Regions from separate parts of the Enterobacter sp. ECC-175 genome, predicted to be linked through region 2. Evidence: predicted binding sites of a transcription regulator. Region 2 holds the regulator's gene; each other region holds the start of a gene.
What was found. The regulator CRP, encoded in region 2, controls carbon source genes, mostly activating them, when cyclic AMP is high. The targets are predictions, from matches to a motif close to ATGTGANNNNNNTCACAT.

Region 1 (10,723 bases), 2.1 Mb from region 2:
AATCGCCTCGCGGAATTTCTGTCCATTTTCGCGCGTCAGACCGCCCTGCTCGACAAACCACTGATAGCCATCGTCCGCCAGCATCTGGGTCCACAGGTAAGCGTAATACCCCGCCGCGTAGCCGCCGCCGAAGATATGGGCAAAATAGCTGCTGCGGTAGCGCGGCGGCACGGCGGGAAGATCCAGACCCTCTTTTTTGAGCGCGGCCGCTTCAAACGTTTCCACGTCATCCACCGCCCCGGCAATGCTGTGCCAGTTCATGTCCAGCAGCGCGGCGCTCAGCAGCTCCGTCATGTCGTAGCCCTTGTTGAACTGCGTGGCGTTAAGCATATTGTCGCGCAGCGCCTCCGGCATCGGCTCGTTGGTTTTGTAGTGCCGCGCATAGTGGGCAAATACCTGCGGATGGCTGGCCCAGTGCTCGTTGATTTGCGACGGGAACTCGACGAAATCGCGCGGCGTGTTGGTGCCCGACAGCGTGGCGTAGCGCTGGCTGGCGAACAGCCCGTGCAGCGTATGGCCAAACTCGTGGAACAGCGTGATGACATCATCCCAGGAGAGTAATGCGACCTGGCCGCTGGCCGGTTTTTGATAGTTACAGACGTTATATATGACCGGACGCGCGGCAAGCTCACGGGATTGCTCAACGAAGTTCCCCATCCACGCGCCGCCGCCCTTCGAGTCGCGGGCGAAATAGTCGCCGTAGAACAGCGCCATGCCTTCACCGTTCTGGTCGAAAATCTCCCACACGCGCACGTCGGGATGGTAAACGGGAATGTCGAACCGCTCGACGAAGCGGATGCCGAACAGCTGCGTGGCGGCCCAGAATACGCCATCCTCCAGCACGGTGTTCAGCGCAAAATAGGGCCTGATCTGCGACTCGTCCAGCGCGTATTTCGCCAGCCGAACCTGCTCGGCATAAAAGGCCCAGTCCCAGGCCTGCGCCGTAAAGCCGCCCTGCTCGCCGTCAATCACCTTCTGGATGTCAGCCTGCTCGCGCTCCGCGCGGGCGCGCGCGGCGGGGACGATCCCGCGCATAAAGCTCAGCGCCGCGTCGGGCGTTTTCGCCATCTGATCGGCCATGCTCCAGCTGGCGTAGTTATCAAAGCCCAGCAGCTGGGCCTGCCGCGTGCGCAGCGCGGTAAGGCGCAGGATCAGCTGGCGCGTGTCGTTATTATCCCCTTTTTGCGTGCGCAGCCACGCCGCGCTGAAGAGCGCTTCGCGGGTCTGCCGATTGCGCATGGACGCGAGCGCAGGCTGCTGCGTGGTATTCAGCAGCGGAATTAGCCAGCGGCCCTGAAGACCTTTTTCTTCCGCGGCCCGCGCGGCGGCGTCGATGTCATCGTCGCTCAGCCCGTCGAGCAGCGTTACGTCGTCAACCACCAGCCCGCCAGCCTTGTCCGCCGCCAGCAGGCGCTGGTTGAACTGGCTGGTCAGCGCCGCGGCCTCGGTGTTCAGCGCCTTAAGCTCGGCCTTTTGCTCGTCGCTCAGGCGCGCGCCCGCCAGCACGAAATGCTGCCTGGTCTCTTCCACCAGCCGTCGGGATTCGGCATCCAGCGCGTCGCGATCCTGCCAGACGGCCTCCACGCGGGAAAACAGCGCGGCGTTCAGCCAGATATCGTTAGCCAGCCCCGCCAGCTCGGTTGAAAACGCCTCGTCCAGCTCCTGCAGATAATCATTGGTGTGCGCCGAGGTCATGGCGAAGAAAACGCTGCTCACGCGCGACAGCATCGCGCCGCTCTTCTCCAGCGCCAGCACGGTGTTGTCAAAATTCGGCGCCGCGGCTTGGGCGACGATCGCGTCAACGTCGGCGCGCTTCTGGCGCAGGGCTTCATCAAAGGCCGGGCGATAGTGGCTATCGTTGATTTCATCAAAGCGCGGGGCCTGATACGGCAGCAGGCTAATTTCAAAGAAAGGATTATTGACCGACATCTTTCACTCCTGAGAACGGTGTATTCCCCCAGAGTAGGCCACGCCGCCCGCGCCTGCAATGCCGTCATACAAATGCGACCTTAACGCCGCGCCCGGTGGCGTGCTATGGTAGTACTACACAAAAAGCGTTGAGGAACAGTGAGATGATTATTTTAGTAACCGGGGCTACGGCGGGTTTTGGCGAATGCATCACGCGTCGCTTCGTCGCTAACGGACATAAGGTGATTGCGACGGGCCGCCGTCAGGAACGTCTGCAGGAGCTGAAGGATGAGCTCGGCGACAGCATCCTGACCGCACAGCTGGACGTGCGCAACCGCGCCGCCATTGAAGAGATGATTGCCAACCTGCCTGCAGAATGGCGCGCAATTGACGTGCTGGTCAATAACGCCGGTCTGGCGCTGGGCATGGAGCCCGCCCACAAGGCCAGCGTCGAAGACTGGGAAAACATGATCGACACCAACAACAAAGGCCTGGTGTACATGACCCGCGCCGTGCTGCCCGGCATGGTAGAGCGTAACAGCGGCCACATCATCAACATCGGCTCCACGGCGGGCAGTTGGCCCTATGCGGGCGGCAACGTCTACGGCGCCACCAAAGCCTTCGTTCGCCAGTTCAGCCTGAACCTGCGCACCGACCTGCACGGCACCGCGATCCGCGTGACCGACGTTGAGCCGGGCCTGGTGGGTGGCACCGAGTTCTCAAACGTGCGCTTCAAAGGCGACGACGCGAAGGCGGGCAAGACGTACGAAAACGCCAACGCCCTGACCCCGGAAGACGTCACCGAAACGGTATGGTGGGTGGCGACGCTGCCAAAACACGTCAACATCAACACCGTCGAAATGATGCCCGTCAGCCAGAGCTTTGCGGGATTAAGCGTCCATCGCGGCTAGTTGCGGCGCATCACTGCCCTTCCCGGCCCCGCGCCGGGTATGGGACGACTGTTAAAAGAATGGTAGTATGTTCAGGTTAACTCTCTGAGAAATCATATCCATGGCCGCCGAATCGCAACTCAATCCTACCCAGCCCGTTAATCAGCAGATCTACCGCATTTTGCGCCGTGATATCGTTCACTGCCTGATCCCGCCGGGCACGCCGCTCTCGGAAAAAGAGGTGTCGGTTCGGTTTGACGTTTCCCGCCAGCCCGTGCGCGAGGCGTTTATTAAGCTTGCGGAAAACGGCCTGATTCAGATCCGCCCGCAGCGCGGCAGCTACGTGAATAAGATTTCGCTTTCTCAGGTACGAAACGGCTGCTTCGTGCGTCAGGCCATCGAGTGCGCGGTGGTTCGCCGCGCCGCCGCGATGATCGACGACAACCAGTGCTATCTGCTGGAGCAAAACCTGCATCAGCAGCGCGTGGCGATAGAGCGCAAGCAGCTAAACGACTTCTTCCAGCTCGACGATGAGTTTCACCAGAAGCTGGCGCAGATCGCGGACTGCCAGCTGGCGTGGGACACCGTTGAGAATATTAAAGCCACTATCGACCGGGTGCGCTATATGAGCCTCGATCACGTTTCTCCGCCGGAAATGCTGCTCCGACAGCACCATGATATTTTCAGCGCGCTGGAAAAGCGCGATACCGATGCGGTAGAAAACGCGATGACGCTGCACCTGCAGGAAATAAGCGAGTCCGTGCAGCTTATTCGTCAGGAAAATAGCGAGTGGTTCAGCGAGGATTAATAACACCGCATCCCTTCGGATGCGGTGTTATTATTAGCGGACAACCAGAACCGGAATACTTGCATAGCGCAGAATAGATTCGGCATTCGAGCCCAGCAGGTGCGTTGTGATGCTTGGGTTTTTCGAACCAATGACGATGACGTCATATTCCCCTTCTTTGCTCAGGGCGATAATTTCATCCCGCACACTGCCGAAGCGTACCAGGCAGTGAATATCCTCCGGCGCAATATCAAATAGCCTTTTTAGCGCCGTCATCTTTTTCTCTGACTCGGCAATCATATACGCTTCAAACTTCTTAATATCGGCGTTAAAGCCGCGCAGCAAAGAGCGGCTGCTGGCGGGCAGAATGTTTACCAGCGTAATTGACGCGCCTTCCACTTTGGCCAGGTTGGCCGCGTGGCGAACCGCTTTATCGCTCAAGTCCATTTCAAACACATCAACAGGCATCAAAATCTTTTTGTACATAAGCCTGACTCCTTATTCAGATGAAAGGGGTATTTCCTGTTACCAGAGTGCCACTCGCAATATAAACAAACCCTCAACGATAACGTGGGTAAACTATCAGTTCATGAAAACATTTGTCCGTTTTGTAAATAGCCGTCCCGAAGCGTCAACGCCGACCGAAATAAAGAAAAAAGTGTGAGTTTGATCAAAAACAAAAACATTCACCGAAGAGAGGCGTATTTATAGTGGCCGTGAACGGCGTAGCCCAAAATAGCGCCGCAGCGAATACGTTAGAGAGGAGAAATGATCATGATGACATACGACCGTAACCGAAATGCAATTACCACCGGCAGCCGCGTAATGATCAACGGCACGGGCCGCACGGGCATTATTAAGGCGATCCACAGCACCGGGCTGGACGCCGCGCAGGTGCGTCGCGGTAAAACGGTGGAAGTCGAAGGTTGTGAAGGAAAATTTGAGCCGATTGAGCTGATTCGCCTGGGAATGCACTAACCGGCGAGAAGACATGCCGCCGCGAACGGCGGCATGTGTAGCATTAAACCTGCGCGGCGTAGTGCGCCACCGTGGCTTTCGCCCCATTCTCAAGCAGCATCCGATACGCTTTCAATACCGCATCGACAAACGTCGCCTCCTGCGGAAGTTCTCTGCCGAAGATAGCCTCAAGGCCCAGCAGCGCGTTGACGCGGCTTTCGCCTTCTGCGCTGCCGTTTACCGCCGCCTGAATTGCCGCCAGCTGCGGATCGCTCACCTCAATGGCGTTGCCCTGCTCGTCCACGCCGCCGACGTAGCGCATCCAGCCCGCCACGCCCAGCGCCAGCAGCGGGAAGCTTTTCTGATGCACAAGGTGCCAGCGCACGGAGTCCAGCATGCGCTGCGGAAGCTTCTGGCTGCCGTCCATCGCAATTTGCCAGGTGCGGTGGCGCAGCGCCGGGTTGCTGTAGCGAGCGATCAGCAGATCCGCATAGTGTGCTAAATCAACGCCCTTCACCTTCAGCGTCGGCGCCTGCTCTTTCAACATAAGCGCGCGCGCGGCAGCGCGGTAATGTTCGTCTTCCATGCAGTCGTTAATGTGCGCATATCCCGCCAGGTAGCCAAGATACGCGAGGAACGAGTGGCTGCCGTTCAGCATGCGCAGCTTCATCTCTTCAAACGGGATCACGTCGGCAACCAGCTCGGCGCCGGCTTTTTCCCACTGCGGACGGCCCGCAACGAAATTATCCTCAATCACCCACTGGCGGAAAGGCTCGCACGACACGCCTGCCGGGTCGCGCACGCCCGTGAGCTGCGCGATTTTATCCAGCGTCTCGGGAGTGACCGCCGGAACGATGCGGTCCACCATCGTCGACGGGAAGGTGACGTTCGCCTCAATCCAGTCCGCCAGCTCGGCGTCCAGCGCGCGGGCGTAGGCGCAGGTGACGTTGCGCATGACGTGGCCGTTTTCCGGCATGTTGTCGCAGGACATCACGCTGAACGCCGGAAGCCCGGCGGCCCTGCGCCGCGCCAGCGCCTCAACCACCACGCCCGGCGCGGATTTAGGCTGGTGCGGGTTTTGCAGGTCGGCCGCAATCAAGGGGTGATCGAGCATCAGCTTCCCGGTCGCCGGAGAGTGGCAGTAGCCCTTTTCGGTGATCGTCAGGGAGACGATCGCCACCTGCGGCTCGCACATCGCCGCCAGCACGCTTTCCAGCCCGTCGACCTGCGCATGAAGCGCCTTTTTCACTACGCCCACCACGCGGGACGTCCACGCGTCGGCGGACATTTCCGCCACGGTGTAGAGATTATCCTGCGCCTTGAGATCGGCAATCTGCTGCTCGCCGCCAATCAGGTTAACTTCGCAATATCCCCAGTCGCTGGCGTGCTCGGCCGCAAGAATGTCGGCATACACCGCCTGGTGCGCGCGGTGGAACGCGCCGAAACCCAAATGCACAATGCGTGTTTCAAGGCCGTTGCGATCGTACTGAGGCAGCGTCGCCTTCGCCTGTAATAACCGATTTTCCATGATGGTGACTCATAAATAGTGAAGCGGAGATCCGCTGCCGCGCCGAGAATGGCGCGGCAGCGCCTGCTGACTACATCAACTAGAATGGCAGTTGAGGTAAAACGTTCTGCCATTAACCATACCGATGCATCGTTTTCAGATATTGATTTATATTAACTTTTGTCCATGTGGTGTGACATCAAACACAAGTTATGCGACATGTTTAGCAAGATATAAACCATCAACGCCGGGTGGAAAGCGCGCCGTAGGCAACGGAGCCGTTATGCTGAACCTCGGCGGCATCTTCCACCTCGCTCAGGTCGCGGTCGCGCACTTCCGGCATCAAAATGGCGGAAATCAGGCCAATAACGGAGTAGGCGACCAGCATGGCAACGATCGGCCACCAGGAACCGGTCATGTTGCAGAAAATCCCCGCCAGCACCGGACCAAACCCGACCGCCACCAGCCCACCGGCCTCTTTTGAGATCGCCATGCGGGTAAAGCGGTTACGCGAGCCAAACATTTCCGCCATCGTGATGTTTTCCAGCGCGAACAGCCCCAGCACCGCGACGTTATGGATAACGATGATCGAGAGCATAATCACGCCCGGCGCGTAGCTTTTATCAACGATGATCGACAGCATCGGGTACGCCAGAATGATGGCCGAAACGTTGACGATAATGTACGGCACCCGACGCCCGATCTTGTCAGACAGCCAGCCCAGCAGCGGAATGGTGATAAACCCGAGAATGGAGCTGATCATCAGCGCATCGGTTGGTATGGCCTTATCGAACAGCAGCGTCTGTACCAGATAGCCCGCGAGGAAGGTCTGGATCAGGCCGGAGTTGCCCGCCTGGCCGAAGCGAAGGCCGGTTGCCAGCCAGAAGGATTTGCTCTTAAACATTGCGCCCAGGGAAGCCTCCTGCCCCGCAGCGGGCGCGGCGGTTTCGCCTTCGCTCACCTTCTCAAATACCGGGCTTTCCTTGAGGTTCATTCGCAGCCAGATGGCGAAAATCATCACCACCACGCTTGCGAGGAACGGCACGCGCCAGCCCCAGGCGACCAGCTCTTCACGATCGAGCGCAAAGAACATCACCGCCCAGATAGCCGTGGCGCTCAGCGTGCCGCAGTTGGTGCCCATTGCCACCAGCGAGGAGATAATGCCGCGCTTCCCTTTCGGCGCATACTCGGCAAGCATCGTGCCCGCGCCGGAAATTTCCGCCCCGGCCCCCAGCCCCTGAATGATGCGCAGCGTCACCAGCAGCACCGGCGCAAAAATACCGATCTGCGCGTAGGTCGGCAGCACGCCGATAAGCGTGGTACAGATCCCCATCATGGTGATGGTAATAAACAGCACTTTTTTACGTCCGATGCTGTCGCCCATTCGGCCAAAGATAAACGCGCCCACGATGCGCGCAATATAGCCCGCGCCGTAGGTGCCCATCGCCAGGATCAGCGCCATCGCCGCCGACTGCTCCGGGAAGAAGATTTCGTGGAACACCAGCGCCGCGCCCAGCGAATAGAGCTGGAAGTCCATAAACTCCAGGGCCGTGCCGAGCCAGCCGGACACGGCGGCTTTCACCAGATCTGAAGTCGTTCTTTGAGGTTGTGCTTGAGTCATAATGGCTATCTCTAAAAGGTAAGATGCGTACCACTCGAAGCCCGCTCGTGCGGGCCCCTAACCGCGTGAATTATTATTGGTCGAACGTGAGCAAGACTTTGCAGCACTGCCGCTGGTCTTTTTCAAACAGTTCGATTGCATCCGTAACGTGGTGGTAGTCAAACGTGTGGGTAACCAGTTTTTCCGGATCGATAAGCCCCTTTTCCAGCCAGTCGATCACGACCGGGAATTTGTTGGCGTTCAGGCGCGAGGAGAAGATCGACAGCTCTTTGCCGGTGATCCCCTGCTGGACAATCTCGCTCGGGCTGCTGGAGAACCCCATCAGCACGATGCGCGCCGCCGGAGAGGCCAGCGTAATCGCCTCCTGAAGGATGGACGGATGGCAGGCGGCGTCGACGATCAGCGTCGGCCTGATGCCTTTTTCTTCGAGCATCGCAGCGACGGCAGCCTCGCCGTTGTTGAACACCACGTCCGCCCCGCTGCGCTGGGCCATCGCCAGCCGCTCGTCGATGCGGTCGACCACGATGACCTGCTTCACCTTATACACGCCCTTCAGCGCCTGCACGGTGACCAGCCCCATCGGACCCGCGCCGTAGACTAGCGCGACGTCCTGCTCCGTCGGCTTTGCCTGGCCCGTGACGTTAGCGGCAATGGTGAACGGCTCAACCATCACGGCGTGTTTGTCAGGGATGGCGTCAGGAATGTGCCACGCATTCTTCGCGGGGACGACGGCGTATTCGCTGAAGCCACCGTCGCGATGGACGCCCAGCACCACCAGCGACGTGCAGACGTTCGGCTTACCGACGGAGCACGGGTAGCAGTGGCCGCAGCTGATCACCGGGTCTACGGAGACCCGCTGGCCCAGGCGGGCTTCATCAACGCCTTCACCCACCGCGTCGACGATGCCGAAGAACTCGTGGCCAATCACGCGCGGATATTTGGCAAACGGGTTATGCCCGCGGTAGATATGGCTGTCTGAACCGCAGATGCCGGCAAGCTTAATGTTGACGCGGACCTCGCCCGCAGACGGCACGGGGATCGGGCGTTCTTCAATGACCAGCTCGTTCGGCTGTTGAATGACTACGCTTTTCATCGGTTGCTCCTCGTTTACCAGTTCCACAGCGTGCCGTCTTCAAGACGGGCGACCGGAAGATAGGCCGGATCGTACGGGTATTTCGCCGCCAGCTTTTCGTCAAACTCAATGCCCAGCCCCGGCCTGTCGCCCGGATGCATGTAGCCGTTGTCAAAGCGCCAGCTGTGCGGGAAGACCTCCAGCATCTGTTCGGAGTAGCCCATGTACTCCTGCACGCCGAAGTTCGGCACCCACAGGTCGAAATGCAGCGCGGCGGCGTGGCAAATTGGCGACAGGTCCGACGGCCCGTGCGAGCCGGTGCGCACCTGATAAAGTGACGCAAAATCGGCGATGCGGCGCATTCCGGTGATCCCGCCCGCATGGGTAATGGTGGCGCGGATATAGTCGATCAGCTGCTCTTCAATCAGCTGCTTGCAGTCCCAGATGCTGTTAAACACTTCGCCCACGGCAATCGGCGTAACGGTGTGCTGGCGAATCAGGCGGAAGCACTCCTGGTTTTCCGCAGGCGTTGGATCCTCCATCCAGAACATGCGGAACTCCTCGATGCTTTTACCAAAGCGCGCCGCTTCGATAGGCGTCAGGCGGTGATGCATGTCGTGCAGCAGGTGCTCGTTGAAGCCAAACTTGCTGCGCACCGCGTCGAACAGCTTCGGCGTGAAGTCGAGATATTTTTCGGTGGACCAGAGCTGCTCTTCCGGCCAGTCGCCCTTGGTCGCAGGCTCGTACGCCAGCCCTTTTCCCTTAGACATGCCGTAGGTGGTTTTCATTCCCGGCACGCCGCACTGCACGCGGATCGCCTTGAAGCCCATCTCCTTATGGCGGGCGTAATCCTCAAGCACGTCGTCAATGGTATGCCCGGTGGTATGGCAATAGACCATCACCCCTTCGCGGGACGCACCGCCCAGCAGCTGGTAAAGGGGCATGTTGGCCGCTTTGGCCTTGATATCCCACAGCGCCATGTCCACGGCGGAAATCGCCGACATGGTGACCGGGCCGCGGCGCCAGTACGCCCCTTTATAAAAGAACTGCCAGATATCTTCGATGCGATGCGCGTCGCGGCCAATCAGCTGCGGGCAAAGGTGATCCTTCAGGTAAGAGGCAACGGACAGCTCGCGCCCGTTCAGCGTGGCATCGCCAAGGCCGACGATCCCCTCGTCGGTGGTGATTTTAAGGGTGACAAAATTACGCCCCGGGCAGGTGACAAAGACTTCGGCCCCGACAATCTTCATAGGTGATTCCTTACATCTGGTGTTGTGATGCAGGAAATTTACGCAACTACACTACTACCATACAAGTATAATGATCATAAAATCAGCGAGCGGTCACAAAATCAGTGGCGCTTATGCGCGCCCCCAGCCTGCCACGACGATCAGCATACCGCACAGCGCGATCAGCGCGCCCGCCCAGTCGAACAGGCTCAGCCTGACGCCGTCCACTACGCGCAGCCACAGCAGCGCCGTACATACGTAAACCCCGCCGTAGGCAGCATAAACCCGCCCGCTGGCCGCCGGGTGTAGCGTCAGCAGCCAGACGAAGAGCGCCAGCGCAATACCCGCCGGAATGAGCAGCAAAACAGACCCGTTCTTTTTCAGCCAAAGCCAGGGTAAGAAACAGCCGATGATTTCACACAGCGCGGTGGCGAAAAAAAGCAACGTCGTTTTGATCATTTTTAGCGTTTCGTGAGGATTGATTTAACCATCATACCCGATAATGACACGATATATTCCATATCCGCCGGGTGGATATCGTGCCATTTCGGTTTGGTATAAAATTCGAACGGGTTATACTGCTCGTCTGCACCATTTTTAAGGATCACGTTATGAGTACTATACGCAAACGCCTTTGTCTGACCGCCCTGCTGGCGCTGTCATCGTTCGCCTTCGCCAACGCGGCATCTGCCGAAACCAGCAAGCTGATCATTGAGTCGGGCGACAGCGCGCAGAGCCGTCAAAACGCCGCC
Region 2 (10,723 bases):
AGCGCAACGTCAGCCGGACGCTGCCAGCTCTGCTGCGCCAGCGCCTGAAACGTAGGGGTCAGGCTGTGCGCGGAGCGCTCCATTAGCGCGAGCGATAAATCGTGGTGCGCGCCGTTCCCCCGGCTGTCCACCAGACCGGGTTTCGGGCTCAGTCGCGCTTCGTCAATCAGACACTGCGTGGCGGTTCGCGCCAGCCATTCGGCACCGCCTTCAACCTGAATCTGGGGCAGAAGTTTCATTACCAGCTCCGGAATTTCGCAGGTGGGTTATACAGACCGCCGGACCACTCAACGAGGTCAGACACGCTGCCTGCCGCCAGCAGAGAGCGGGTAGCGTCGGTGCGGCGAATGCCCATATCTTCCGGATAAACAACCTTGCCGCTCTGGCGCAGTTCCGCCACGCGTTTGGCGTCAACGCCCAGGCCGATATCGGTGATCCCCGCAACGGCAGCCACCATGGCGCGGCGCTCTTCCATGTCTTTGGCGCGATAGAGGTAGGCAATCCCCTCTTCGGTCAGGACGTGGGTCACGTCATCGCCGTAGATCATGACCGGTGCCAGCGGCATGCCGGAGGCTTTTGCCACGTCCACCGCATCGAGTTTTTCCACGAAGGTTGGCTTCACGCCCGCCTGGAAGGTTTCCACCATCTGCACGACCAGTTTTTTACCGCGCTGCATCGGATCGGGTTCGGTGATCATGTTCAGCCAGGCCGGCGTGGCGTGGCGGCGACCGTGCGGATCGTGGCCCATGTTTGGCGCGCCGCCGAAGCCGGAAAGACGACCGCGGGTCACTGTTGAGGAGTTGGCGTAGCCGTCAACCTGGAGCGTTGACCCAATGAACATATCTACCGCGTACTGACCTGCCAGCTGGCAGAAGGCACGGTTGGAGCGCATGGAGCCGTCGGCGCCGGTAAAGAAGACGTCAGGGCGGGCGCGGATGTACTCTTCCATCCCCAGCTCGCCGCCGAAGCAGTGCACGCTTTCGACCCAGCCGCTCTCAATCGCCGGGATAAGCGTTGGGTGCGGGTTCAGGGTCCAGTGCTTACAGATTTTGCCCTTCAGGCCGAGCTGTTCGCCGTAGGTCGGCAGCAGCAGCTCAATCGCTGCGGTGTTAAAGCCGATCCCGTGGTTAAGGGACTGCACCTGGTGCTCCGCGTAGATGCCCTTAATCGCCATCATCGCCATCAGGATGTGTTCCTGTTTGATCAGGCGCGGGTCACGGGTGAACAGCGGTTCGATGAAGAACGGCTTGTCGGCCACGACTACGTAGTCAATCCATGAACCCGGAATATCCACGCGCGGCAGATCGCACTCGTCGTCCACCAGTTCGTTGACCTGAGCAATAACGATCCCGTCGTGGAACGCGGCGGCTTCCACCAGCGCTGGCGTATCTTCGGTACTCGCGCCGGTGTAGATGTTGCCTTTGCGGTCAGCCTTAAAGCCGGCAATCAGCGCCACGTTCGGCGAGAGGTCGACGTACAGGCGGGAGTAGAGTTCGATGTAGGTGTGGATCGCGCCGATTTCGAGCTGGCCATCTTCCAGAAGCTGCGAGATACGCAGGCTCTGCGTGCCGGAGAAGGAGAAGTCCAGCTTGCGGGCGATGCCCTTCTCGAAGATATCCAGATGCTCGCTGCGGCCCACGCTTGGCATAATCATATGCAGGTCGTGGACGATTTGCGGGTTTACTTCAGCAAGCGAGCGGGAAAGGAAATCCGCCTGCTTTTGGTTGTTGCCTTCCAGCACAACCTTGTCGCCGGGGGCGATTAATTTTTCCAGCATGGCGACCAAATCGCCCGTTGGCAGTACCTTGCCCTGCACCGGCACAGAGGCCAGACGACGCGCTTTCTCGGTGCGTCGAGTGTTCCACTGCCGAGTGGGTGTTTGCCCAGATAACATTATTAACCTCCTGATTCAGCACATCATTCTGATTGCTTAACGTTGAGTGAAGTGTGCGCTCTGGTGAGAAAGGCATCAATTAAGCGTAGGGCGGAATCATTAGCCTGAGAGTAATAATCTCGGTAAATATTTGTGATCGGGATCAGTTCATGTTTCGGAAAACCAGGCTAAACGGGGTACAATTCGGAAGGTATCGTAAATAACTGACAACAATTAACATCGCCGTTATGACCCAAATAATCCCGTCCGACTTCGAGATCGCAGGCGAAGAGAGCGCCGAGTTCGTGCCCATGCGCGGCGCGGCAAACCCGCACCTGCAAACCATGCTGCCGCGCCTGATCCGCCGCAGGCTTCAGTTCACGCCGCACTGGCAGCGCCTGGATTTGCCGGACGGCGACTTCGTGGACCTCGCCTGGAGCGAAGATCCCGAGCAGGCCCGCCACAAGCCGCGGCTGGTGGTGTTTCACGGTCTGGAGGGCAGCCTGCACAGCCCGTACGCGCACGGCCTGATCCAGGCCGCGAAAGAACGCGGCTGGCTCGGCGTAGTGATGCATTTTCGCGGATGCAGCGGCGAACCGAACCGCCAGAAGCGGATTTACCATTCGGGTGAAACCGAAGACGGCACGTGGTTTTTAACGTGGCTGCGGGATAATTTTGGCCGCGTGCCGACGGCGGCGGTGGGCTATTCACTCGGCGGGAACATGCTGGCCTGCCTGCTGGCAAAAGAAAAAGACGCGGTTCCGCTGGATGCCGCCGTCATCGTCTCCGCACCGTTTATGCTCGAGCAGTGCAGTTACCATATGGAAAAAGGGTTTTCCCGGGTCTACCAGCGCTACCTGCTCAACCTGCTGAAGGCCAACGCCGCGCGCAAGCTCAAGGCCTATCCGGATACGCTGCCCGTCAGCCTGCAGCAGCTTAAGCGCGTAAAACGCCTGCGCGAGTTTGACGATCTGATTACCTCAAAGATCCACGGCTTCGCCGACGCGATTGACTATTACCGCCAGTGCAGCGCGATGCCGTTGCTCAATCAAATTACAAAGCCGACGCTGATTATTCACGCGAAAGACGATCCGTTCATGGATCATCACTCGATTCCGGCTCCCGAGCATTTACCGGCGAACGTGCAGTACCAGCTCACCGAGTACGGCGGGCACGTCGGCTTCGTCGGCGGCACGCTGCGCCGACCGAAAATGTGGCTGGAGACGCGTATCCCCGACTGGCTTACGACTTATCTGGAAGGTGTTAAATGATTATCCCCTGGCAGGATCTGTCTCCCGAAACGCTCGATAATCTGATTGAAAGCTTTGTATTACGCGAAGGCACCGATTATGGTGAACAAGAGCGTTCGCTTGAACAAAAGGTCGACGATGTGAAGCGCCAGCTGAAAAGCGGCGACGTGGTGCTGGTGTGGTCAGAACTGCATGAAACGGTCAATATCATGCCCCGCAACGCGTTTCACGGCTGATCTTTACATCTTTCCAGTCAGGGAGTTGCTATGTCTGCCAGACATCCGGTTATTGCCGTAACGGGTTCGAGTGGTGCGGGCACCACTACCACCAGCCTCGCCTTTCGCAAAATTTTCGCCCAGCTCAACCTGCGGGCGGCAGAGGTTGAGGGCGACAGCTTTCACCGCTACACGCGCCCCGAAATGGACATGGCCATCCGCAAGGCGCGCGATATGGGCAAACACATCAGCTATTTCGGCCCGGAGGCCAACGATTTCGGCCTGCTGGAGCAGACGTTTATTGAATACGGCCAGACCGGCAAGGGGCAGTCGCGCAAGTACCTGCACACCTATGACGAAGCCGTGCCGTGGAATCAGGTTCCGGGCACCTTCACCCCGTGGCAGCCGCTGCCGGAGCCAACGGACGTGCTGTTTTACGAAGGGCTGCACGGCGGCGTGGTCACCCCGCAGCACGACGTGGCGCGCCACGTTGACCTGCTGGTCGGCGTGGTGCCTATCGTCAACCTGGAGTGGATCCAGAAGCTCACCCGCGACATCAGCGAGCGCGGGCACTCGCGCGAGGCGGTAATGGACTCCGTGGTGCGCTCCATGGAAGATTACATCAACTACCTGACGCCGCAGTTCTCACGCACCCACATCAACTTCCAGCGCGTGCCGACGGTAGACACCTCCAACCCGTTCGCGGCGAAAAGCATTCCTTCTCTGGACGAAAGCTTCGTGGTGATCCATTTCCGCAATCTGGAAGGGATTGATTACCCGTGGCTGCTGGCGATGCTGCAGGGTTCGTTTATTTCTCATATGAACACACTGGTGGTTCCGGGCGGGAAAATGGGGCTGGCGATGGAGTTAATCATGACGCCGCTGGTGCAGCGGCTGATGGAAGGCAAGCAGATCGCGTGAGCATATTCCCTCTCCCCGTGGGAGAGGGCTAGAGTGTGGGCATCAACAGGCGCGATGCCCCGACATTACGCTTCGATCACCTCATATGAATGGGTAATGTTCACCGCTTTCTCCAGCATGAGCGCCACGGAGCAGTACTTCTCAGCGGACAGGTCAACCGCGCGCGCCACCGCCGCGTCTTTCAGCTCTTTGCCCGTGACGATAAAGTGCAGGTTGATGTGCGTGAACAGGCGCGGCGCCTCTTCGCGACGTTCCGACGTCAGCTTCACTTCGCAATTGGTCACCTCCTGACGGCCTTTCTGCAGGATAGACACCACGTCAATCGCGCTGCATCCGCCTGCCGCCATCAGCACCATCTCCATCGGGCTTGGCGCTTTATCGCCGGAGTTACCGTCCATCAAAATCTGGTGGCCGGAAGCGGACTCGCCCAGGAAGGTTAGCCCTTCGACCCATTTCACACGCGCTTGCATATTTATTAACTCCAACGTTGCATTTTTGGTGACAGATTACGCGCGCGTTACATTTCTCGCAACGGAAGGCGACCTGCATCATGCTGAAGCGAGACACCAGGAGACACGCGGCAAAAGCTATGCTAAAACACTCTGGATGCTACAGTAATACATTGACGTTACACATGTATGCAGAGGACATCAAACTTTACTGGCTGCGACACATTAGACGGCCGACTTCCCAGGTATGGGTAAGAATTCGATTGCAAACCCAGAGTCAGGATGCAACGTATGGCTCTGGAGACAGCTTATAACAGAGGATAACAGCGCATGGTGCTTGGCAAACCGCAAACAGACCCGACTCTCGAATGGTTCTTGTCTCATTGCCACATTCATAAGTACCCATCAAAGAGCACGCTGATTCACCAGGGTGAAAAAGCGGAAACGTTGTATTACATCGTTAAAGGCTCGGTGGCAGTGCTGATCAAAGATGAAGAAGGGAAAGAGATGATCCTTTCTTATCTGAACCAGGGCGATTTCATCGGTGAACTGGGCCTGTTTGAAGAAGGCCAGGAACGTAGCGCCTGGGTTCGTGCAAAGACAGCATGTGAAGTGGCTGAAATTTCTTACAAAAAGTTCCGTCAGCTGATCCAGGTTAACCCGGACATCCTGATGCGTCTTTCTTCGCAGATGGCGCGCCGCCTGCAGGTTACGTCTGAAAAAGTGGGCAACCTCGCCTTCCTCGACGTCACCGGTCGTATCGCACAGACCCTGCTGAACTTGGCGAAACAGCCAGACGCCATGACCCACCCTGACGGCATGCAAATTAAAATTACCCGCCAGGAGATTGGTCAGATCGTCGGTTGCTCCCGTGAAACGGTGGGTCGTATTCTAAAAATGCTGGAAGATCAGAACCTGATCTCTGCACACGGTAAAACCATCGTGGTTTACGGAACCCGTTAATTCCGGTCAAACGGCGTGCCACCGCAGGGTGTCACGCCGTTTTTGTCTCTATCCCCCATGTGGCGCAGGCTGATCTATCACCCGGAAGTAAACTACGCACTGCGACAAACGCTGGTGTTGTGCCTGCCCGTGGCCATTGGCCTCATTCTTGGACATCTCCAGCAGGGGCTGCTGTTTTCCCTGGTGCCCGCCTGCTGCAACATTGCCGGGCTGGACACGCCGCACAAGCGCTTTTTCAAACGCCTGATCGTTGGCGGCAGCCTGTTTGCCGGCTGTAGCCTCGCCGTTCAGCTGCTGCTGGCGCGCGATATTCCACTGCCGCTGATTTTAACCGTACTGGCGATGACGCTCGGCGTTACCGCTGAAATCAGTTCGCTGCACGCCCGCCTGCTGCCCGCCTCGCTGATCGCCGCCATTTTCACCCTAAGCCTCGCGGGCAATATGCCGGTATGGGAGCCGCTGCTGATCTACGCCCTCGGCACGCTGTGGTACGGCGTATTCAACTGGTTTTGGTTCTGGCTGTGGCGGGAACAGCCGCTGCGCGAATCCCTGAGCCTGCTCTACGTTCAGCTGGCCGACTACTGCGAAGCCAAATACACCCTGCTCACGCAGCATACCGACCCGGAAAAATCCCTGCCGCCACTGCTGACGCGCCAGCAGAAGGTGGTCGATCTCATCAGCCAGTGCTACCAGCAGCTGCACATGCTCGCCGCGAATAAAAACCACGAGTACAAGCGGCTGCTGCGCATCTTCCAGGTGGGGCTGGATCTGCAGGAGCATATCTCCGTGAGCCTGCACCACCCGCAGGAGGTGCAGAAGCTGGTCGAGCGCAGCCACGCGGAAGCGGTGATCCGCTGGAACGCGCAGACGGTTTCGGCGCGCCTGCGCGTGCTGGCTGACGACATTCTGTATCACCGCTTTCCCACGCGCTTCAGCATGGAAAAGCAGCTCGGCGCGCTGGAGAAAATTGCCCGCCAGCATCCTGATAACCCGGTCGGCCAGTTCGCGGCATGGCACTTCAGCCGCATCGCCCGCGTTTTGCGCACGCAGCGCCCGCTCTACCCGCGCGACCTGATGGCCGACAAGCAGAAGCGCCTGCCGCTGCTGCCCGCCCTGAAAAGCTATCTGTCGCTTAAATCCGCCGCCCTGCGCAACGCCGCGCGCATCAGCGTGATGTTGAGCATCGCCAGCCTGATGGGCATGGCGCTGCACCTGCCGAAGCCGTACTGGATCCTCATGACCGTGCTGTTTGTTACCCAAAACGGCTACGGGGCGACGCGCGTGCGCATTCTGCACCGGGCGGGCGGCACGATGGCGGGGCTAATTATTGCGGGCGTAACGCTGCACTTCCACGTGCCGGAAGGGTATACGCTGGCGGGAATGCTGGTGGTTACGCTGGTGAGCTACCTGATCATCCGCAAAAACTACGGCTGGGCGATGGTCGGCTTTACGGTGACCGCGGTGTATACCCTGCAGCTGCTCACGCTCAACGGCGAGCAGTTTATCGTCGCCAGGCTGGTTGATACGCTGATTGGCTGCCTGATCGCCTTCGGCGGCATGGTCTGGCTGTGGCCGCAGTGGCAGAGCGGGCTGCTGCGCCAGAACGCCCACGACGCGCTCGAAGCCGACCAGGATGCCATCCGCTTAATCCTGAGCAACGATCCGCAGCCTTCGCCGCTGGCGTATCAGCGCATGCGGGTCAATCAGGCGCACAACGCCCTGTTCAACTCCCTTAATCAGGCGATGCAGGAGCCGGGCTTTAACTCGCACTATCTCGCCGACATGAGGCTATGGGTGACGCACAGCCAGTTTATCGTTGAGCATATCAACGCCATGACCACGCTGGCGCGCGAGCACACGATGCTGACGCCGGATCTGGCGCAGCGCTATTTGCAATCATGTGAAATTGGCCTGCAGCGCTGTCAGCAGCGGCTGGAGTATGATGCGCCGGGCGAGTCGGGGGATTCAAACATTCTGGAAGCGCCGGAAACGCTGACCCACGGGCCGATGAGCACCCTGGAGCAGCATTTGCAGCGCGTGCTGGGCCACCTGAACACCATGCACACCATTTCGTCGGTGGCATGGCGCCAGCGCCCGCATCACGGGATTTGGTTAACGCGCATTTTAAAACGCACGCCGTACTGAGTGTGTCGCGTGAGATTATCCCCGGACGATCTTCCCGACCGCTGCGGCAAACCGAACTAACCCGTCTGCAATATCCTTCTCTTCCACCACCAGCGACGGCGCGAAGCGCATCACGTCCGGCCCGGCGTTGAGCACCATCACCCCTTCCTGGGCGGCGGCATGCAGAAAATCGCGCGCGCGGCCCTTGTACTGCGGCTTCAGCTCGGCGCCGATCAGCAGCCCCATGCCGCGGATCTCGCTGAACACGTCGTACTGCGCGTCAATCTGCTGAAGGTGCTTCACAAACTGCTCGCGCTTCGCGCTTACGCCGCTCAGAACCGGCGGCGTATTGATGATGTCGAACGCCGCGCCCGCCACGGCGCAGGCCAGCGGGTTACCGCCGTAGGTGGAGCCGTGGGAGCCGACGTGAAACGCGGAGGCGATCTCCTGAGTGGTCAGCACCGCGCTCACCGGGAACCCGCCGCCGAGCGCCTTGGCGCTGGTCAGAATGTCCGGCGTCACGCCGTAGTGCATATAGGCGAAGAGATCGCCGGTGCGGCCCATTCCGCACTGGACCTCATCAAACACCAGCAGCGCCTTGTGCTCATCGCACAGCGCGCGCAGCCCTTTGAGGAACTCCGGCGTGGCTGCCGTCACGCCGCCTTCGCCCTGAATCGGCTCGACGACGACCGCGCAGGTGTGATCGTCCATCACCGCCTTCACCGCGTGCAGATCGTTAAACGGCACGTGGATAATATCTGCCGGTTTCGGGCCAAAGCCGTCGGAATATTTCGGCTGGCCGCCAACGGATACGGTGAACAGCGAGCGGCCGTGGAAGGCGTTATGGAAGGCGATAATCTTGGTTTTGTACGGGCTGTGGCGGGTGGAGGCGTAATAACGCGCCAGCTTGAAGGCGGTTTCGTTGGCCTCGGTGCCGGAGTTCATAAACAGCACGCGCTCGGCGAAGGTCGCATCAACGATCTTGCGCCCCAGGCGCAGCGCAGGCTCGTTGGTAAAGACGTTGCTGGTGTGCCACAGGGTTTCGCCCTGGGTTTTCAGCGCCTCTACCAGCGCAGGATGGCAATGGCCCAGCGCCGTCACCGCAATGCCGCCCGCAAAATCTACATACTCTTTGCCCTGCTGATCCCACACGCGGCTGCCTTTTCCCTTCACCGGGATAAACTCGGCCGGTGCATAAACCGGCAGGATCACTTCGTCGAATGTTGCGCGGGTAATTGCGGGTTGTTCAGTTGCCATGTCATGCCCATCCATTTTATGTCACAGAGATTGTGAAAATATAATCACAAAATATGCATAAAAAATCACAGCAAGGCAATAGATATTCAGCGATTGAGAAAATTCGCCAGCAGCGGGTGCCCCTGCTCGCTGAGAATGCTTTCCGGGTGGAACTGAACCCCTTCGAGATCCCATTCCCGATGACGGATGCCCATGATCTCCTGCGTCTCGCTTCGGGCGGTCACCTCGAAGCAGGCGGGCAGCGTCGGCGGGTCAATGACCAGAGAATGGTAGCGCGTCACGGTCAGCGGGTTATTTAACCCCGCAAAGACGCCCGCGCCCGTATGGGTAATCGGTGAGGTTTTACCGTGCATCACCTTCGCGGCGCGCACGATGGTGGCACCGAAGACCTGCGCGATGGCCTGGTGGCCCAGGCAAACGCCCAGAATCGGCAGCCTGCCCGCATAGTGGCGAATAGCGTCCAGCGAAACGCCGGATTCTGACGGCGTACACGGCCCCGGAGAGATGACGATTTTCTGCGGGGCCAGCGCGTCGATATCGGCGAGCGCGATCTCGTCATTGCGACGCACCACCACCTCGGCGCCGAGTTCGCAAAAATACTGGTAAAGGTTCCAGGTGAAGGAATCGTAGTTATCAATCAGCAGGATCATGGCGGCTCCAGAAAAAAAGGCCGCCCTATTCTACTCAGTTTCCCGCGCGTCGCTCACTACTTTGGCAAAGATGGCGTTCAGGTCCCTCACATCGCCCGTTGCGCCGCTGCGGTTCGCCGCGACCCAGCGCTCGGGGTCAATATCCCGCCAGTCCAGCGCGTAGCCCGCGTGGATCGCCAGCTGCTCAAAGAAGACGCGCTGGGCGATGCCGTTACCGCTGATGAACGGGTGAAGCATGTTGATTTCGCAGTAGTAGTGGCTAATTTTCTCAACAAATGCGTCTTTTTCAAGGCCGACCAGATACTTGTCGCCTTCCAGATCGGCCATCAGCTCATTTCCCATCTTCTCGATGTATTCGAAATGGCAGAAGGGAATGTCGCCTTTAGAAATATCGTCGGTACGGAACTCGCCTGCCTGCTTCATTTCTCTGCGATATAAATGGCGGTGGATGAGGCACAGATGGGGCAGGCCGGGCGCAGAAGGCCCAAGCTCCAGCGTCTCGATGTCGGGCTCTGAAGGACCATGGCCTTTTTCAAGAAGACAACTGGCCTGAAAATTGACGCTACGCTGCTGCTCCCAGAGACGGGATTTTTGCCTGTCGGTGAGTTTTTTCACTTAACGCCTCCCTGAAGATGTCCGTTTGCCACAAGTATAAGCGGCAAAACGCGCTTTCGCAGGAAGGGGGATGACGCGGGCAGGACGTCGCCCGCGTTAGGGGGATTACGGCAGAACTTTTGCGGAGAGGATAACCACCGGTTTTGACGGCACGTTCTGGTACGGGCCGACGTCGTGGGTTGGCACCTGGGAAATCTTGTCCGCCACGTCCATTCCCTTCACGATTTTACCGAACACGGCGTAGCCGAAGTCGCGCTGGCCGTGGTCGAGGAAGGCGTTATCCGCCACGTTGAGGAAGAACTGGCTGGTCGCGCTGTCTTTATCCGCGGTGCGCGCCATGGAGATGGTGCCGCGCTTGTTCAGCAGGCCGTTATCCGCTTCGTTTTTAATCGGCGGGTTAGGCTGC
Region 3 (10,723 bases), 2.0 Mb from region 2:
TGTTTCAGGCCGAGGGATACACGAGTACGCTCGCGGTCGAACTTCAGCACTTTAACAGTGATTTCGTCGCCCACGTTCACGATTTCGCTTGGGTGCTTAACGCGTTTCCACGCCATGTCGGTGATGTGCAGCAGGCCATCAACGCCGCCCAGGTCAACGAATGCGCCGTAGTCAGTGAGGTTCTTAACGATACCTTTGACTTCCATGCCTTCCTGCAGGTTTTCCAGCAGCTGATCGCGTTCTGCGCTGTTTTCGGATTCGATAACGGCACGACGGGATACAACAACGTTGTTACGCTTCTGGTCCAGCTTGATTACTTTGAACTCAAGCTCTTTGCCTTCCAGGTGCAGGGTGTCACGGACTGGACGAACGTCTACCAGTGAACCTGGCAGGAACGCACGAATACCATTCAGCTCAACAGTGAAGCCACCTTTAACTTTGCCGTTGATAACACCGACCACAGTTTCAGCTTCTTCGTAAGCTTTCTCCAGCGTGATCCATGCTTCGTGACGTTTAGCTTTCTCACGAGACAGCAGGGTTTCGCCGAAGCCGTCTTCTACTGCGTCCAGTGCAACGTCAACTTCGTCACCAACCTGGATTTCCAGCTCGCCCTGGGCGTTTTTGAACTGCTCTGCCGGAATGGCGGACTCAGATTTCAGACCGGCGTCAACCAGTACTACGTCTTTGTCGATAGCAACAACAACACCACGAACGATGGAACCCGGACGGGTTTCGATTGTTTTTAAGGATTCTTCAAATAGTTGAGCAAAAGATTCAGTCATGTTTAATCTTCAGGTTAATATTAACGTCCACCTGGCTCCGTGCCGGATGGGGTTGTTTCACATACCCGCCGTCAATCCTTTGCAGCGGGGGTACTGCTAAATCGGTCGCGATTACGCGAGTGCCAGTTTTTGGCGCGCATATTGTAGCGCTTTTTCAATCACTTGCTCAATAGTTAAACTGGTTGAATCCAGAACTAATGCATCTTCTGCAGGAACAAGTGGGGCGACGGCGCGGTTACGATCGCGGTCATCGCGCTCTTTTATCTCGGACAAAAGGCGATCAAAGTTAACACTAAACCCCTTTTCCTGCAACTGAAGCATACGTCGCTGAGCGCGTTCTTCCGAAGAGGCGTCGAGGAAAATTTTTACAGGAGCCTCTGGGAAAACTACGGTTCCCATGTCACGACCGTCGGCGATCAGCCCTGGTGCTTCGCGGAACGCTCGCTGGCGGCGTAAAAGCGCCTCGCGAACGCGTGGGAAAGCAGCCACCTGTGAGGCCGCGTTGGCCACTTCCTGGGTACGGATTTCACCGCTGACGTCTTCCCCTTCCAGAATCACTTCAAGGTTGCCATCGGTTGAGACAAAACGTACATCCAGATGCGCAGCCAGCGGTACCAGCGCTTCTTCAGAGGCAACATCCACATGGTGATGCAGCGCTGCCAAAGCCAGCACGCGATAGATTGCTCCCGAATCTAACAGATGCCATTGCAATGCTTCTGCCATCGCTTTGCACAAGGTTCCTTTCCCTGCGCCACTTGGCCCATCAATGGTGATTACCGGGGCAACTGCCGTCATCGTTTTCTCCTTAATAAAGGCATACCGTTAACATGAACGCCGCGCATTATACGCGCCAACGTGCGCAACTGTTACCTTTGCGTGCAAAATACGGAATGAATGAAGCTGAGTGTAGAAGAAACGTGCGAAGATGAACGTCAGGAAGCGTAAGGAAATGCCGCACCGGGCGATGCGGCAAAACGTTATCAGGCCAGCGTGCTAATGCGCGCCAGCTGTTCGAAGTAGTCCGGGAAGGTTTTTGCCGTACATTTCGGGTCGAGGATCGTCACCGGCGTGTCGGACAACGCCACCAGCGAGAAGCACATCGCCATGCGGTGATCGTTATAGGTGCCGATTTCGGCAAACTGCAGCTTTGCCGGCGGCGTGACGCGAATGTAGTCTTCACCCTCTTCCACTTCTGCGCCCACTTTGCGCAGCTCGGTCGCCATCGCGAACAGGCGGTCGGTTTCTTTCACACGCCAGTTGTAGATGTTGCGCAGCGTGGTGGTGCCTTTGGCAAACAGCGCCGCCGTGGCAATGGTCATGGCCGCGTCCGGGATATGGTTCATATCCATATCAATGGCGTTAAGCTCGCCGCGCGTACAGGCGATGAAGTCCTCGCCCCAGGTCACCAGCGAGCCCATTTTCTCCAGCACGTCTGCAAAGCGGATATCGCCCTGCACGCTGTTGCGGCCAATACCGGTCACTTTTACGGTACCGCCTTTAATCGCGCCTGCCGCGAGGAAGTAGGATGCTGAGGAAGCATCACCTTCAACGAGATAATTGCCCGGAGACTGGTACTGCTGTGCGCCGCGCACCACGAAGCGCTGGTAAGACTGGTTATCCACCTCAACGCCGAAGGTTTTCATCAGGTGCAGCGTGATATCAATGTACGGCTTAGAGACCAGCTCCCCCTTGATGGTAATTACGGTATCTTGCGGTGCCAGCGGTGCCGTCATCAGCAGCGCGGTCAGGAACTGGCTGGAGACGCTGCCGTCAACTTCTACGCTGCCGCCGGTGAAGCCGCCGCGCAGGCGCAGCGGCGGATAGTTTTCCTGCTCAAGATAGTCAATCTGCGCGCCGCCCTGACGCAGGGCATCCACCAGATGGCCGATCGGCCGCTCTTTCATGCGCGGCTCGCCGGTCAGCACAACGTTGCCGTTGCCCAGACAGAGCGCAGCAGCCAGCGGACGCATAGCCGTTCCGGCATTCCCCAGAAACAGCTCAAGCTCTCCTGTCGAACGCAGCGCGCCGCCGTTGCCGGTCACTTCACAACGGGTACGATCGTCAGACAGCGTATAGTGAACTCCCAACGCTTTCAGCGCATTGAGCATATGGCGCACGTCATCGCTGTCCAGAAGATTGGTGAGGACGGTGGTGCCGTTTGCCAGAGCTGCCAGCAGCAGCGCGCGGTTCGAGACGCTTTTTGAACCTGGCAGGTTAATGGTGCCGTCTACGCGCGCGATAGGTTGTAACGTCAGGGATTCCATGAAACTTAACTCTCAACTCGACATAATAAAAACCCCGCAGCGGAGCCGCGGGGGTGAAAAACTGCGAAATTAACCATGACGACGTTCGAAGTCGACCATGAAATCGGTTAGCGTTTTGACGCCTTCCAGCGGCATCGCGTTATAAATGGAGGCGCGCATGCCGCCCACCACGCGGTGACCTTTCAGCGCGTGTAGACCGGCCGCGAAAGACTCTTCGAGGAAGACTTTGTCAAGACTGCTGTCCGCCAGCTGGAACGGCACGTTCATGCGTGAGCGGTTGGCTTTGGCAACGTCGTTGCGGTAGAAGTCGCTCTTATCAATCACGCCGTACAGCAGCTCGGCTTTTTGCTGATTGATCTTGTCCATCTGCGCCACGCCGCCCTTTTGCTTCAGCCATTTGAAGACCAGGCCGGAGAGATACCAGGCAAAGGTCGGCGGGGTGTTGAACATCGAGTCGTTGTCGTTCAGTACGGAGTAATCCAGGATCGACGGGCATGATGTATGCGCTTTGCCCAGCAAATCTTCACGTACGATAACGATTGTCAGGCCTGCAGGGCCGATATTTTTCTGTGCGCCCGCGTAGATCGCGCCGTAGCGGCTGACGTCCAGCGGCGTAGAAAGAATGGTGGAAGAGAAATCCGCGGTCACGATCACATCTTCGCCAAAGTTTGGCTCTTCGTGAATCGCGATGCCGTCGATAGTCTCGTTCGGGCAATAGTGAAGGTACGCCGCGTCACGGGAAAGCTGCCATTCACTCATCGGCTTCACGGCGCGCAGTCCGTCAACGGTCAATTTGGCGTCGATAACGTTTGGCGTGCAATATTTGTGCGCTTCTTTCACCGCGCTGGCCGCCCAGTAACCTGCATCAACGTAGTCGGCGGTGGTTTTGTCGCCCAGCAGGTTTAACGGGATACCCGCAAACTGACCGCGGCCGCCGCCGTGGCAGAACAATACTTTGTAGTTCGAGGGGATGTTCAGCAGATCGCGAAAATCCTTTTCTGCCTCTTCCGCCACCTGGATAAACTCTTTTCCACGGTGGCTGATTTCCATTACCGACGTTCCCAGACCGTTCCAGTCACACAGCTCCTGTTGAGCCTGTTTAAGCACGTCGGCCGGTAACATTGCCGGGCCTGAACTGAAATTATAAACTTGAGCCATTTCCCCTCACCACGCTAAAAGCAATAAGTTATTACTGTGGCTATCGGTTTTATCATCCAGCGACACGCGCCGCAATGGCTAAAACGGATGGCCGGTAAAATGTGGCCATCATCACACAATACAATCTGCCAGCGGTTCGTGACAAAACCGACAAAAAGGCTGTCAGGTTAGCCGTTTGGCCCGGCTTACCTTCGTCCATTCCGGATTTGCACAGCGAGGACATAATTGACGATCGCCGGCCTTCATGGGAACGACATGGCTACATCTTACGCAGGCATACATTTCGGTTTCTGGCACAACGCGAAAGCGTTCCACCAGCATGTCGGGCAAGATGCAGAGGCCGGGCTTAACCTCGTCATCGGCATAGTAGTACACGCTGATCTGCCCGTTCGTTTCCATAATGGCCAGCCGCACCTGCCCCAGCTGTTCTACGCTGTTAAGCCGCAGCTCCATGAAGAACTCGAACTCCGTCATGTTGGCACTTTTGACTTTCTCCCACGCCAGCTGTCCGTCCTCAACGATAACGACCGGCTTTCCTTCAAGCAGGTCCTCCAGCTTTTCGCTTTTCGACATTAGCCACATCACCAGACGGTAGAGCAGCGCCAGCGAAACGAAGACGATGAAAACGGGTACCATCGGCACGTCGTCATAAAAGGCTACGTCCCCTGCCGCGGAACCCAGCGTCAGAATGATGAGCACTTCAAAGAGCGACATCTGGCGTACGCCGCGCCGTCCGGTGATTTTGAGAAACAGGAAGACGAGTACGAAGGTATATAAGCTTCGTAGCGCCACTTCGCCTAAAAACTCAGGGGGGACCTTATCAAACGCCATCCGCTGGAGGTCGAATGCTTTCATTTTTTTATGCCTTAACAGTAGGTTACTGGTTATAAGCATAGCTCAGGCATTTATTTTCGCCGGAGATAGCACCCGTCACGCAAAACCCGTATCATTGCGCGCTTTACGTACGATAAAAGTGAACGCCATGACTCAAACGTTTATCCCCGGCAAAGACGCCGCCCTGGAAGATTCCATCGCTCGCTTCCAGCAAAAACTGACCGACCTGGGCTTTAATATTGAAGAAGCCTCCTGGCTGAACCCGGTGCCTCACGTCTGGTCCGTGCATATTCGCGATAAAGAGTGCGCGCTGTGCTTTACCAACGGCAAAGGCGCCACTAAAAAAGCCGCGCTGGCCTCCGCGCTGGGTGAGTATTTTGAGCGTCTCTCGACTAACTATTTCTTCGCCGATTTCTGGCTGGGCGAAACCATCGCCAACGGCCCGTTCGTCCACTATCCAAATGAAAAATGGTTCCCGCTGACCGACGACGATGCGCTGCCGGAAGGCATTCTCGACGCTCGCCTGCGTGCGTTCTACGATCCGGAGAACGAGCTCACCGCCAGCATGCTGATCGATCTTCAGTCCGGCAATGAGGATCGCGGTGTCTGCGCCCTGCCGTTTACCCGTCAGTCCGACGAGCAGACGGTGTATATCCCGATGAACATCGTCGGCAACCTGTATGTATCGAACGGCATGTCTGCCGGTAATACCCGCAACGAAGCGCGCGTTCAGGGCCTGTCTGAAGTTTTCGAACGCCACATTAAAAACCGCATTATTGCTGAATCCATCAGCCTGCCTGAAATCCCGGCTGACGTGCTGGCGCGCTATCCGGGCGTAGTGGAATCCATCGCAAAGCTGGAAGCAGAAGGCTTCCCAATCTTTGCGTATGACGGTTCTCTGGGCGGTAAATACCCGGTTATCTGCGTGGTACTGTTCAACCCGGCAAACGGAACCTGCTTCGCCTCCTTCGGCGCACACCCGGACTTCGGCGTAGCGCTGGAGCGTACCGTGACCGAGCTGCTGCAGGGCCGTAGCCTGAAGGATCTTGACGTGTTTACCCCGCCGACCTTTGATGACGAAGAAGTGGCCGAACATACCAACCTTGAGACCCACTTCATCGATTCCAGCGGTTTGATCTCCTGGGATATGTTCAAGCAGGACGCAGATTATCCTTTCGTCGACTGGAGCTTTGCGGGCACCACGGAAGAAGAGTTCGCCACGCTAATGGCAATCTTCAGCGCGGAAGATCGGGAAGTCTACATTGCTGACTATGAGCATCTGGGCGTTTACGCCTGCCGTATTATCGTGCCGGGCATGTCCGATATTTATCCGGCGGAAGATCTGTGGCTGGCGAACAACAGCATGGGCGCGCACCTGCGTGAAACGCTGCTGGCCCTGCCGGGCAGCGAATGGGAAAAAGAAGATTATCTGAACCTGATCGCCCAGCTGGACGAAGAAGGCCACGATGACTTCACTCGCGTGCGCGAGCTGCTGGGCCTGGCGACCGGGAAAGACAACGGCTGGTACACTTTGCGTATCGGTGAACTCAAGGCGATGCTGGCGCTGGCGGGCGGCGATCTGGATCAGGCTCTGGCCTGGACGGAGTGGACGATGGAATTCAACCAGTCCGTATTCTCTGCCGAGCGCACTAACTACTACCGCTGCCTGCAAACGCTGCTTCTGCTCTCTCAGGAAGAAGAGCGAGAGCCGCTGCAATATCTTAATGCGTTTGTGCGTATGTACGGCGCAGAGGCGGTTGAAGCCGCCAGCGCGGCGCTGAGCGGTGAAGAGCCGTTCTACGGCCTGCAGGCGGTTGATAGCGATCTCAAAGCCTTCCCGGCGCATCAGTCGCTGCTGAAAGCCTATGAGAAATTGCAGAAAGCAAAAGCCGCTTACTGGTCAAAATAAGCGCATATAACATTACTAACTGTAGGCGAACTCTCTCGCCTGGGCTATATTACGGGGCAATTTCATTGTCCCGTTTTATATTTTTCCGGCAATGACAATTGAATGTAATATTAAAGTTAAATCAAGGTAAATATAAAAATACTTACCCGGGCTTTAGTGTTACCTTTTATGGTAAATACTCCATTTTAATTAACTGTTTTAAGGGAGGCTGAACGAAATAATTCAACTCTTTTCATAACTTTTAAAATTTATTTTTATTCGGATAATCAAAAACTTACTCCGCTTTTGTTGTAAAACCATACACATAGCGGGCCTATAAGCCAGGCGAGATATGATCTATATCAATTTCTCTTCTATAATGCTTTGTTAGTATCTCGTCGCCGACTTAATAAAGAGAGAGTTAGTGTGAAAGCTGACAACCCTTTTGATCTTTTACTCCCAGCTGCAATGGCCAAAGTGGCCGAAGAAGCGGGTGTCTATAAAGCAACGAAACACCCGATGACCACGTTTTTCCTGGCGATTACCGCTGGTGTGTTCATCTCCATTGCTTTTGTCTTCTACATCACTGCCACTACCGGCACGGCCGACATGCCTTTCGGCATCGCGAAACTGATTGGTGGTATCTGCTTCTCACTGGGTCTGATTCTTTGCGTCATCTGCGGTGCTGACCTCTTTACCTCAACGGTACTGATCGTCGTAGCGAAAGCCAGCGGAAGAATTACCTGGGGCCAACTGGCGCGCAACTGGTTCAACGTCTATGTGGGTAACCTGTTTGGCTGTCTGCTCTTTGTTTTGTTGATGTGGCTCTCTGGCGAGTATATGACCGCCAACGGTGGCTGGGGGCTTAACGTCCTGCAAACCGCTGACCACAAAATGCACCATACATTTATCGAAGCCGTTGCTCTCGGCATCCTCGCAAACCTGATGGTCTGCCTGGCGGTCTGGATGAGCTACTCTGGTCGTAGCCTGATGGACAAAGCCATGATTATGGTTCTGCCGGTTGCGATGTTTGTTGCCAGCGGCTTCGAACACAGTATCGCGAATATGTTTATGATCCCGATGGGGATTGTTATCCGCAACTTTGCGAGCCCGGAGTTCTGGACTGCAGTTGGTTCAACCCCGGAAAGTTTCTCACACCTGACTATCATGAATTTCATTACTGATAACCTGATCCCTGTCACTATCGGGAACATTATCGGTGGGGGTCTGTTAGTTGGGTTGACATACTGGGTCATTTACCTGCGTGGCGACAATCATCATTAATGGTTGTCTCAGGCAGTAAATAAAAAATCCACTTAAGAAGGTAGGTGTTACATGTCCGAGCTTAATGAAAAGTTAGCCACAGCCTGGGAAGGTTTTACTAAAGGTGACTGGCAGAATGAAGTAAACGTCCGTGACTTCATTCAGAAAAACTATACCCCGTATGAAGGTGACGAATCCTTCCTGGCTGGCGCAACTGAAGCGACCACCAAGCTGTGGGACAGCGTAATGGAAGGCGTTAAACTGGAAAACCGCACTCACGCGCCTGTTGATTTTGACACCTCCATTGCTTCCACCATCACTTCTCACGATGCTGGCTACATCAACAAAGCCCTTGAGAAAATCGTTGGTCTGCAGACTGAAGCACCACTGAAACGCGCAATCATTCCGTTTGGTGGTATCAAAATGGTTGAAGGTTCATGCAAAGCGTATAACCGCGAGCTGGACCCAATGCTGAAAAAAATCTTCACCGAATACCGCAAAACCCACAACCAGGGCGTATTCGATGTTTACACCAAAGACATCCTGAACTGCCGTAAATCTGGCGTGCTGACCGGTCTGCCAGATGCGTATGGCCGTGGCCGTATCATCGGTGACTACCGTCGCGTTGCGCTGTACGGTATCGACTTCCTGATGAAAGACAAATACGCGCAGTTTGTTTCCCTGCAGTCCGATCTGGAAAACGGCGTAAACCTGGAAGCGACTATCCGTCTGCGCGAAGAGATTGCTGAACAGCACCGTGCGCTGGGTCAGATCAAAGAAATGGCAGCAAAATACGGCTGCGATATCTCCGGTCCTGCAACCAACGCTCAGGAAGCTATCCAGTGGACCTACTTCGGCTACCTGGCCGCTGTTAAGTCTCAGAACGGTGCAGCAATGTCCTTCGGTCGCGTGTCCACCTTCCTGGATGCGTACATCGAGCGCGACATCAAAGCGGGCAAAATCACCGAGCAAGACGCTCAGGAAATGATTGACCACCTGGTCATGAAACTGCGTATGGTTCGCTTCCTGCGTACCCCTGAATACGATGAGCTGTTCTCCGGCGACCCAATCTGGGCAACTGAATCTATCGGCGGTATGGGCGTTGACGGCCGTACTCTGGTAACCAAAAACAGCTTCCGCTTCCTGAACACCCTGTACACCATGGGTCCTTCTCCGGAGCCGAACATCACCGTTCTGTGGTCTGAAAAACTGCCTCTGAACTTCAAGAAATTCGCGGCTAAAGTGTCCATCGATACCTCTTCTCTGCAGTATGAGAACGATGACCTGATGCGTCCGGACTTCAACAACGATGACTACGCTATCGCATGCTGCGTAAGCCCAATGGTCGTTGGTAAACAAATGCAGTTCTTCGGTGCACGTGCAAACCTGGCGAAAACCATGCTGTACGCAATCAACGGCGGCGTTGATGAAAAACTGAAAATGCAGGTTGGTCCTAAGTCTGAGCCAATCAAAGGCGACGTGCTGAACTATGACGAAGTCATGGAACGCATGGACCACTTCATGGACTGGCTGGCTAAGCAGTACGTGACTGCGCTGAACGTTATCCACTACATGCACGACAAGTACAGCTACGAAGCCTCTCTGATGGCGCTGCACGACCGTGACGTTGTTCGCACCATGGCGTGTGGTATCGCAGGTCTGTCCGTTGCTGCTGACTCCCTGTCTGCAATCAAGTATGCGAAAGTTAAACCAATTCGTGACGAAGACGGCCTGGCCGTTGACTTCGAAATCGAAGGCGAATACCCGCAGTTTGGTAACAACGACTCTCGCGTTGATGACATGGCGGTTGACCTGGTAGAACGTTTCATGAAGAAAATTCAGAAACTCACTACCTACCGTAACGCTATCCCGACTCAGTCTGTTCTGACCATCACCTCTAACGTTGTGTATGGTAAGAAAACCGGTAACACTCCAGACGGTCGTCGTGCTGGCGCGCCATTCGGACCAGGTGCTAACCCAATGCACGGTCGTGACCAGAAAGGTGCGGTTGCCTCTCTGACCTCCGTGGCTAAACTGCCGTTTGCTTACGCGAAAGATGGTATCTCTTATACCTTCTCCATCGTGCCAAACGCGCTGGGTAAAGACGACGAAGTGCGTAAAACTAACCTCGCGGGTCTGATGGATGGTTACTTCCACCACGAAGCGTCCATCGAAGGTGGTCAGCACCTGAACGTGAACGTCATGAACCGTGAAATGCTGCTTGATGCGATGGAACACCCTGAGAAATATCCTCAGCTGACCATCCGCGTATCCGGCTACGCAGTACGTTTTAACTCCCTGACTAAAGAACAGCAGCAGGACGTTATTACCCGTACTTTCACTCAGTCCATGTAAGTGGATTTGACTGAAATCACGCGTTAAAAAGCGTACAATAAAGGCTCCACGCAAGTGGGGCCTTTTTAGCACCCTCTCCTTCTCAGTCTCTTTTGGCCGCTATCTATAATGATTGGATAGCAGCCAAAACAGACTTAACACAGCCGGTTTGAGCTGTGCATACTCAGGTCCCGGACGGG

Region 1: ydfZ (putative selenium delivery protein YdfZ) is a predicted target of CRP. The motif match lies at 4,244-4,261, and genes of this name have one in related genera.
Region 3: focA (formate transporter FocA) is a predicted target of CRP. The motif match lies at 7,277-7,294, and genes of this name have one in related genera.

Annotation. Positions count from the first base shown of each region.
Region 1 covers NZ_CP143776.1:2,670,603-2,681,325, reverse strand. Annotated here, with positions in the region: gene dcp (peptidyl-dipeptidase Dcp) at 1-1,929, opposite strand, end outside; gene ydfG (bifunctional NADP-dependent 3-hydroxy acid dehydrogenase/3-hydroxypropionate dehydrogenase YdfG) at 2,073-2,819, shown strand; gene V1599_RS12810 (GntR family transcriptional regulator) at 2,920-3,606, shown strand; gene V1599_RS12805 (universal stress protein) at 3,640-4,071, opposite strand; gene ydfZ (putative selenium delivery protein YdfZ) at 4,360-4,563, shown strand; gene V1599_RS12795 (mannitol dehydrogenase family protein) at 4,607-6,070, opposite strand; gene V1599_RS12790 (MFS transporter) at 6,291-7,670, opposite strand; gene V1599_RS12785 (Zn-dependent oxidoreductase) at 7,744-8,763, opposite strand; gene manD (D-mannonate dehydratase ManD) at 8,778-9,992, opposite strand; gene V1599_RS12775 (YnfA family protein) at 10,104-10,430, opposite strand; gene V1599_RS12770 (DUF1283 family protein) at 10,583-10,723, shown strand, end outside.
Region 2 covers NZ_CP143776.1:194,638-205,360, forward strand. Annotated here, with positions in the region: gene V1599_RS01060 (triphosphoribosyl-dephospho-CoA synthase) at 1-239, opposite strand, end outside; gene mdcA (malonate decarboxylase subunit alpha) at 239-1,894, opposite strand; gene V1599_RS01070 (hydrolase) at 2,122-3,144, shown strand; gene V1599_RS01075 (YheU family protein) at 3,141-3,359, shown strand; gene V1599_RS01080 (phosphoribulokinase) at 3,390-4,259, shown strand; gene V1599_RS01085 (OsmC family protein) at 4,325-4,729, opposite strand; gene crp (cAMP-activated global transcriptional regulator CRP) at 5,039-5,671, shown strand; gene V1599_RS01095 (YccS/YhfK family putative transporter) at 5,729-7,816, shown strand; gene V1599_RS01100 (aspartate aminotransferase family protein) at 7,832-9,052, opposite strand; gene pabA (aminodeoxychorismate synthase component 2) at 9,139-9,702, opposite strand; gene V1599_RS01110 (putative adenosine monophosphate-protein transferase Fic) at 9,733-10,317, opposite strand; gene ppiA (peptidylprolyl isomerase A) at 10,423-10,723, opposite strand, start outside.
Region 3 covers NZ_CP143776.1:2,155,515-2,166,237, reverse strand. Annotated here, with positions in the region: gene rpsA (30S ribosomal protein S1) at 1-782, opposite strand, end outside; gene cmk ((d)CMP kinase) at 894-1,577, opposite strand; gene aroA (3-phosphoshikimate 1-carboxyvinyltransferase) at 1,763-3,046, opposite strand; gene serC (3-phosphoserine/phosphohydroxythreonine transaminase) at 3,116-4,204, opposite strand; gene V1599_RS10160 (DUF421 domain-containing protein) at 4,367-5,059, opposite strand; gene ycaO (30S ribosomal protein S12 methylthiotransferase accessory factor YcaO) at 5,187-6,947, shown strand; gene focA (formate transporter FocA) at 7,353-8,210, shown strand; gene pflB (formate C-acetyltransferase) at 8,262-10,544, shown strand.